One region of the Cobetia sp. PS-4MA genome, then DNA from elsewhere that is predicted to be linked to it. Evidence: predicted binding sites of a transcription regulator. Region 1 holds the regulator's gene; the other holds the start of a gene.
What was found. Region 1 encodes PhoB, which activates phosphate uptake and scavenging genes when phosphate is short. Its sites were predicted from a motif close to TGTCATANNNNTGTCANA; they were not measured.

Region 1 (3,882 bases):
AGTGTCTTCCGCCGCGACCAGGGTGACCTCATGTCCTGCGGCTTTCAGGTCATTGGCGTATTCACACCCCACCAGACCGGCACCGACGATCACGACACGGCCACTCTCCCCCGCCTCACGCGCTGCCGTCAGCGTGGCGCTGAAGGCGGCGTAGTCATCGAGATCATTGATGCTCATCACGCGCGAGCCGACCGAGTCATCGATGGGGAAGGGTCGCCGCGGCGCGGCACCGAGTGCCAGCACCAGCTCGTCATAGGCCAGGCATTCCTCGCCCAGCCAGACCTGTCGCGCGTGGGTATCGATGCTCGTCACTCGCTGATGGGTGCGCAGCTCGGCGTCCAGTTCATCCACCAGGGCCACGGAGGTCTGCCGTGCCAATGCCCGGGCGCTCATGCCCTTGGCAAAGGCGGTGGACAGCAGAGGCTTGGCGTAATCGTGGCCACTGTCCTGACTGACCAGGATCAGTCGACTGTCCTTGTCACGCGAACGCAGGGCACGCGCCAAGCCAATGCCGGCCATGCCGGTGCCGATGATGACAAGGGTACGAGGGTCGCGCATGGCGCCATCTCCTGAGATCGATCCGAGAGGAAAAGAGGGTAGTCGGGCCCCAGCATACCAGCCTGCCACTGGCGCGGGCATGCTCACGCTGCAGGCCTTGCGGTTCGGGCGTGCTAGACTCGCCACTTGTCATCCTGACAGGGAATTCATCGTGGTCTGTCACTCCCACTCGGCAGCGTTTGCCGGCAAGATCGCCATCCGGGCCATGTCTCGCTCGGAACTCAGCACTCCCTGCGCTCACCAGAGAGCGATGGACTCGGCGGTCCGCCGCCACTGGCAGCCCGCCGCGAGCCTGCAAGGCGTCATGCCGGCCGGCTGGTGGCCATGGCTGTCCTCCAGCGACTCGCTGACCCAGCGTCTCGATCACGCCATGCGCATGCTCGATGGTCAGGGGCTGCGCGTGCGCCTGCTGCTGCAGGACACCGGCCCTGCCCGGCGGGATGAGGCGCGGATGCTGGGTATCGCGCCACGACGCCATGTCTGGCGGCGCGAAGTGGCCCTGTGTCATGGCGATGAGCCCTGGGTGATCGCGCGCTCGCTGGCGGCGCTGGACCTGGCCCATGGCCACCGTCTTTCGACGCTCGGCGAAGGCTCGCTGGGCCATTGGCTGTTCCGCCAGCCCGACCTGACCCGCAGCGCCATCGATGTCAGCCGGGCGCCACTGAGACTTGCCAGCACGCAGCCGCTGGCACGCACCGCCAGCCTGTGGATGCGCCGCTCGATGTTCTCGCACGGTCGCTTCCGGGTACTGGTCCAGGAAGGTTTCACCCCTCGGTTCCAGCACGCTCTGGAACTCTGATTCCCCACTGCCGTTCGATCAGGAGTCTTGATGTCAGCGTCATCCGCTTCCCGCCCGTCCAAACTGGCCGATTACCTCGCCCTGACTCGTCTGGACCGCCCCATCGGCACCTGGCTGCTGATGTGGCCGACCCTCTGGGCCCTGTGGCTGGCGGCCGATGGGCTACCGGACCGCGATACGCTGCTGATCTTCGTGGCTGGTGTCTATCTGATGCGTGCCGCCGGCTGCGTGATCAACGACTACGCGGATCGCCACTGGGACAAGCATGTCGAACGCACCCGGGACCGCCCGCTGACCTCAGGACGCATCACGGAGCGCGAGGCGCTGACCCTGTTCGGTGTGCTGGTCGCGGCCGCCTTCGTGCTGGTGTGCTTCACCAACCTGACCACGGTGCTGCTGTCGATCGTCGCCGTGCTACTGGCGGCCAGCTATCCGTTCATGAAGCGCTTCCATCATCTGCCGCAGGTGGTGCTGGGTGCCGCCTTCGGCTGGGCGATTCCGATGGCCTTCGCGGCGACGCTTGAGGAGGTGCCGACCTATGGCTGGTGGCTGTTCGCGGCCAACCTGATGTGGACGGTGGCCTACGACACCGCCTATGCGATGGTCGATCGCAATGACGATCTCAAGGTCGGCATCAAGTCCACCGCCGTCCTGTTCGGCCGCGCCGACACGCTGATGATCGGTCTGCTGCAGCTGGGCATGCTGGCGGTGTTGATCGGCATCGGCCTGCACCTGGCGCTGGGCATCTTCTACTGGCTGGGGCTGGCCGCGGCGGCCGTGACCTTCGTCTGGCAGCAGCGCCTGATTCGCGAGCGGGAGCGTGGCCCCTGCTTCCAGGCATTTCTCAACAACCACTGGTCCGGCCTGCTGATCTTCGCGGGCATCGCGCTGGCGACCTGGCCAGCTGCCTGACCCCTCTTTCCGGCCAACGGGCCCGAGTCCTCATCCGGTCTGCCAGCGACCTTCCTCGTGCGGCGAGGCGTGACATTCACGCCTTGAGAGAGTTGAGGGACTCGCTGGCAAGCCGGGCGGCAAGCTGCCAAGCTGGCGATTGTCATCTCACTGTCATATAAGCAGGTTGTAATCGTCATCGACTTGTCATTCTGGCGCGTGCGCCGACTGCTGCATGGGATCTAGCGATGAGCTCCAAGACCGTACTGATTGTCGACGACGAATCCTCGATACGCGAGATGATCGCCGTCGCCCTGGAAATGGCGGATTACCGCGTGCTGGAGGCCGACAATGCCCAGGACGCCCACGCCATCGTCGTCGATGAAAAGCCCGATCTGCTGTTGCTGGACTGGATGATGCCCGGCACCAGCGGGCTGGAACTGGCGCGCCGCCTCAAGCGTGACGAGACCACGGCGGAGCTGCCGATCATCCTGCTCACCGCCAAGGGCGAGGAAGACAACAAGATCCAGGGGCTCGAGGCCGGGGCGGACGATTACATCACCAAGCCCTTCTCGCCACGCGAGCTGGTGGCACGCCTCAAGGCCGTGCTGCGCCGCACCACGCCCAAGGGCGTCGAGGAGTCGGTGGAAGTCGAGGGTCTGATGCTCGACCCCGCCAGCCACCGCGTGACCGCACACGGCAACTCCCTGGAGGTCGGCCCCACCGAATACCGCCTGCTGCAGTTCTTCATGACCCATCAGGAGCGCGCCTACACCCGCAGCCAGCTGCTGGATCAGGTCTGGGGCGGCAATGTCTATGTCGAGGAGCGCACCGTGGACGTGCACATTCGTCGTCTGCGCAAGGCGCTGGGCGAGGGGCATCAGCACTTGATCCAGACCGTCCGCGGTACCGGTTATCGCTTCAGCGCCCAGGCCTGAGACGCGGATGCGCTACTGGACGAACGAGCTATGGCGGCTGGGCTATCTGGCGGGCGGCTTCGGGCTGGTCGGCGGACTGCTCGGCCTGCTGGGCTGGGGCCTGGCGCTGGGGCTGGCGCTGTACCTGTTCGTCCATCTCAAGCACCTCAAGAGCCTCTACACCTGGCTGATCACCAACCCCCATGAAGAGCCGCCGCCCGGCGATGGCGTCTGGGGGGATCTGCTCGATCGTCTGTATCGCTACCAGAAGGGTCAGCGTCAGGCGCAGGAGCGACTGCGCAGTATCCTCAACCGCATCCAGGAATCCTCGGAAGCGATGCGCGATGGCTTGGTGATGCTCGACAATCACGGCGACATGGAGTGGTGGAACAGCGCTGCCGAGCAGTTGATCGGCCTCAAGGCCAGTCACGACCGCGGCCAGCACGTCACCAACTATCTGCGTGACCCCGTGTTCATCGATTACTTCAATCGGCTGGCCTATCGTGAGCCGCTGACCCTGCAATCGCCGCTCTCCGACAACCTGACCCTGCAGATCTCCATCACCCTGTTCGGTGACAACGAGCGCCTGGTGATGGTGCGCGATGTCACCCGTCTCTACCGTCTCGAGGAAATGCGCCGCGATTTCGTGGCCAATGTCTCCCATGAGCTGCGCACGCCGCTGACGGTACTGGCCGGCTACCTCGAGACCTATTCCGA
Region 2 (3,882 bases), 220 kb from region 1:
CCCCAGATCCAGCTCGTCCATGCGTCCGCCCATCAGGCCGATCAATACCATGCGGCCATCCTGATTCAGGACCTGCTGATTGCCTGACAGGTAGCCGCCGCCGACCGGGTCGAGAATCATGTCAGCGCCGCCCCATTCGTTCACGGCATCGACGAAACTGCCATCGTGGCGATTCCAGCCGGCATCGGCCCCCAGCCGCAGGCAGGTGTCCAGCTTCTCCTGACTGCCGACGATCACGAAGCAGGGATGGCCGAACAGGCCGCACAGCTGGATGGCAGTGGTGCCGATACCGCTGGCCCCGGCGTGCAGCAGGACGCGTTCCTTGTGCTTGAGGTTGCCCTCGATGAACAGGTTCAGCCAGGCGGTGGCGAACATCTCCGGCAGGGCAGCCGCCTCACGCAGGCCGTAGCCCTCCGGCACCGGCAGTACCTGCAGGGCATTGACCACCACCTCTTCGGCATAGCCTCCGCCTGCCAGCAGGGCGCAGACCGGGTCCCCCACCTGGAAGCGTTCCACGTGTCTGCCTACCTCGAGGATGGTGCCGCTGACCTCGAGACCGAGAATCTCGCTTTCCGCGGCCGGGGGCGGATACTGCCCGGCGCGCTGCATCAGATCCGCGCGGTTGACGCCGGCCCAGGCCACCTGGATACGCACCTCGTCCGAGGCGATACCTGAAGGGGCCTCGGTTTCCTGCCAGACCAGCGCCTCGTTCTCGACGGCTATCGCATACATTCGCTATCTCCTTGGCTTGGCAACCGTGGCTGCCTTGCTGTGATCGCTCCGTCCTCAGACGGATGTCTGTCATCTCACTGTACGGGGACTGTGACGCACCTGTCATGAAGTGGCGCGATTCTGACGTGATATCAAGCCTCTGTTTCAGACTGCGAGTGACGCACCGCGTTGCGCAAAGGAGTGAGCATGATCGATACCGCCCGTGTCATCGCCGCCAAGTATCCCGCCTTTGCCAGGCGCCACCCTCTGATTCGTCGCCCGGCGCTGGCGCTGCTGCGGCGTCTGGTTCACGAGAGCGAGATCAATGCCTTCCTCGCCGAGTATGCCGGTCTGCGCGGTTTCGACTTCATCGACCGTGTGCTCGATCACTTCTCCTTCGCCTACTCCGTCTCCTCGCGGGAGCGCGAGAACATCCCTGCCTACGGGCGAGTGGTGATCGTCGCCAACCACCCGCTGGGCTCGCTGGACGGCCTCGCGCTGCTCAAGCTGGTCGGCGAAGTGCGCCGTGACGTGAAGATCGTCGCCAACGACATCCTGATGAAGGTCGAGCCGCTGGCGCCCTTGCTGCTGCCGCTGGACAACCTCAGTCGCCGTGGGTATCGCAGGAGCAGCACCCAGATCTGCGAGGCACTGATGAATGAAGAGGCCGTCATCATCTTCCCGGCCGGAGAGGTCTCGCGCGCAGGGCCGACCGGGCCGCGTGACGGCAAGTGGCTGTCGGGCTTCCTGCATTTCGCGCGCAAGACCAACGCGCCGGTACTGCCGATTCACGTCAGTGGTCGCAACTCGACGCTCTTCTACACCCTGTCATCGATCAACCGTGGCCTCGGCACGCCGCTGCTGGCCCACGAGATGTTTCGCCAGCGCGAACGTCAGCTCAAGCTGCGCATCGGGGAACTGATTCCGCTGGCGCGTCTCGACAGTGATGCCCTGAGCACCAATGCCAAGACACGCCTGCTGCGCAAGCATCTCTATCGCATCGGACGCGGCAAGCGCGGGCTGTTCGTGACCGAGAAGGCCATCGGTCATCCGGAGGAGCGCCAGGCGCTGCGTGAGGAACTGACGCCGTGTGAGCTGCTGGGTGAGACCCGCGACGGCAAGAAGATCTACCTGTTCGATGCCTTTCCCGGTTCCAGCGTGATGCGCGAGATCGGTCGGCTGCGCGAGTTGAGCTTCCGCCGCGTCGGCGAAGGGACGGGAGAGCGTCGTGACATCGACCGTTACGACGCGCATTACCGTCATCTGGTGCTGTGGGATGACGCCGATCTCGAGATCGCCGGGGCCTATCGCATCGGTGAGGTGGGCAAGATCATGGCGGCGCATGGCGAGAAGGGGCTCTACAGTCCGACCCTGTTCCGCTTCACGCCGGAGATGTTCGCGCATATGCAGGAGGGCCTGGAGCTGGGGCGCAGCTTCGTGCAGCCACGCTATTGGGGGCGCCGCAGTCTTGATTACCTGTGGCAGGGGCTGGGTGCCTATCTGCGCCGTCACCCCGAGATTCGCTGGCTGTTCGGCCCGGTCACGCTCTCCAACAGCTACCCGGAGGCTGCTCGGGCGTTGATCGTCAGCTATTACCGCCACTACTACGGGGATGAGGAGGGGCTGGCACGTGCACGGGCACCGGTCGCGCAGAGTGCACCGGGCAGTGCCGCCCATGAGGCGGAGCGTCTGTTCGATGGTCAGGATGCCGAGGGTGATTTCCGTCGCCTGCGCGCCCAGCTGGACGCGATGGGCGTGACGGTGCCGACCCTCTACAAGCAGTACGCCGAGGTCACCGAGCCCGGCGGCACTCGCTTCCTCGACTTCAGTGTCGATGCCGATTTCGGCTACTGCATCGATGGGCTGGTGATGGTCGATATCCGGCGCATCACTGCCAGCAAGCGCAGTCGCTATCTCGGGGAGCCGGCCTGTCGCGATCAGGCCGGTGCACGACACCCCGTCATGGAGGCTTGACCCATGCTGCTTGCTTCAGGCCTGCTCGCCTGACGAGGGGGCCAGGCGGTCAAGCAGGGGAGTGATCTCGCGTTCGCTGATCAGACGGGCGCGAGTATCCGCGTCGAGGAAGCCCGCCTCGACGGTGCGATCCAGAAATTCCAGCAGCGGCGCGTAGAAGCCGTCACTGTCGAGGACGGCGATCGGCTTGGCGTGAAAGCGCAGGTATTGCCAGGTCCAGGTCTCGAACAGCTCCTCCAGCGTGCCGATCCCGCCCGGCAGGGTCACGAAACCATCCGCCAGCGCGGCCATCTGCGCCTTGCGCTCATGCATGTCCGCCACTTCGATCAGCCGAGTCAGCCCGGTGTGTGCCTTCTCGTTGCGCAACAGCGCCTGCGGGATCACGCCGACCACCTCACCGCCTGCGGCCAGCGCGGCATCTGCCAAAGCGCCCATCAGTCCGGCACGTGCTCCTCCATAGACCAGTCCCCAGCCACGTTCGGCGATCGCGGTCCCCAGTGCCTCGGCCTGCTGGCGGTGATGCGGGGAGGCCCCCTCGCGGGAACCCAGATAGATACAGATGCGATGCATGTTGCTCTCCTGAAAGTGTGTTGTGGCACGCAAGGTCGAGTGCCACGCCAGAATGTCGTGGTCTCCATCCTACCCGAGTTGTGCGGCGGGGCCATGACGCCTTGGCGCAACCTTGCCTTGCAGAGTGAGAGAGCATGCTCGGCGTGGTACCTGCATTCACGGGCCTGCTCTGCTACCCTTGCCGCCCCCGCAGGCGACGGCTGGCGGGCGCTGACGCCCATGAGCCTTTTCATCGGGGTGCACTCCAACATGACGCGACGTCCTGACGGCGGGCGCGGGACAACAAGGCAGGAGAGACAGATGGCGCAGGTGCGCGGACGCTTCGCCAGTCGGCTGGGCTTCTTGATGGCCGCCGCTGGTTCGGCAGTAGGGCTTGGCAACGTCTGGGGCTTTCCGTCCCAGACCGCCAACAACGGAGGCGGGGCCTTCGTGGTGATGTATCTGGTGCTGGCCTTCCTGCTGGCGTGGCCGGCGTTGATGGCCGAGCTGGTCATCGGGCGGCATGGTCAGGCCAATATCGTCACCAGCATGAGTCTGGGGCGCGGCATCACCAAGCGCTTCGGCGCGCTGGCGGGCTGGGCGGGCATGCTGACCGCCAGCCTGATCCTGGCCTTCTACGCCATCGTC

Region 2: the regulator PhoB is predicted to act here: its motif matches at 822-839, upstream of olsF (bifunctional ornithine lipid synthase OlsF).

The regions. Positions count from the first base shown of each region.
Region 1 is NZ_CM173107.1:3,926,070-3,929,951, forward strand. It holds gene AC26AR_RS16555 (NAD(P)/FAD-dependent oxidoreductase) at 1-558, opposite strand, end outside; gene AC26AR_RS16560 (chorismate--pyruvate lyase family protein) at 710-1,357, shown strand; gene ubiA (4-hydroxybenzoate octaprenyltransferase) at 1,388-2,269, shown strand; gene phoB (phosphate regulon transcriptional regulator PhoB) at 2,497-3,186, shown strand; gene phoR (phosphate regulon sensor histidine kinase PhoR) at 3,194-3,882, shown strand, end outside.
Region 2 is NZ_CM173107.1:3,703,321-3,707,202, reverse strand. It holds gene AC26AR_RS15570 (NAD(P)H-quinone oxidoreductase) at 1-732, opposite strand, end outside; gene olsF (bifunctional ornithine lipid synthase OlsF) at 919-2,685, shown strand; gene AC26AR_RS15560 (LOG family protein) at 2,701-3,255, opposite strand; gene AC26AR_RS15555 (sodium-dependent transporter) at 3,556-3,882, shown strand, end outside.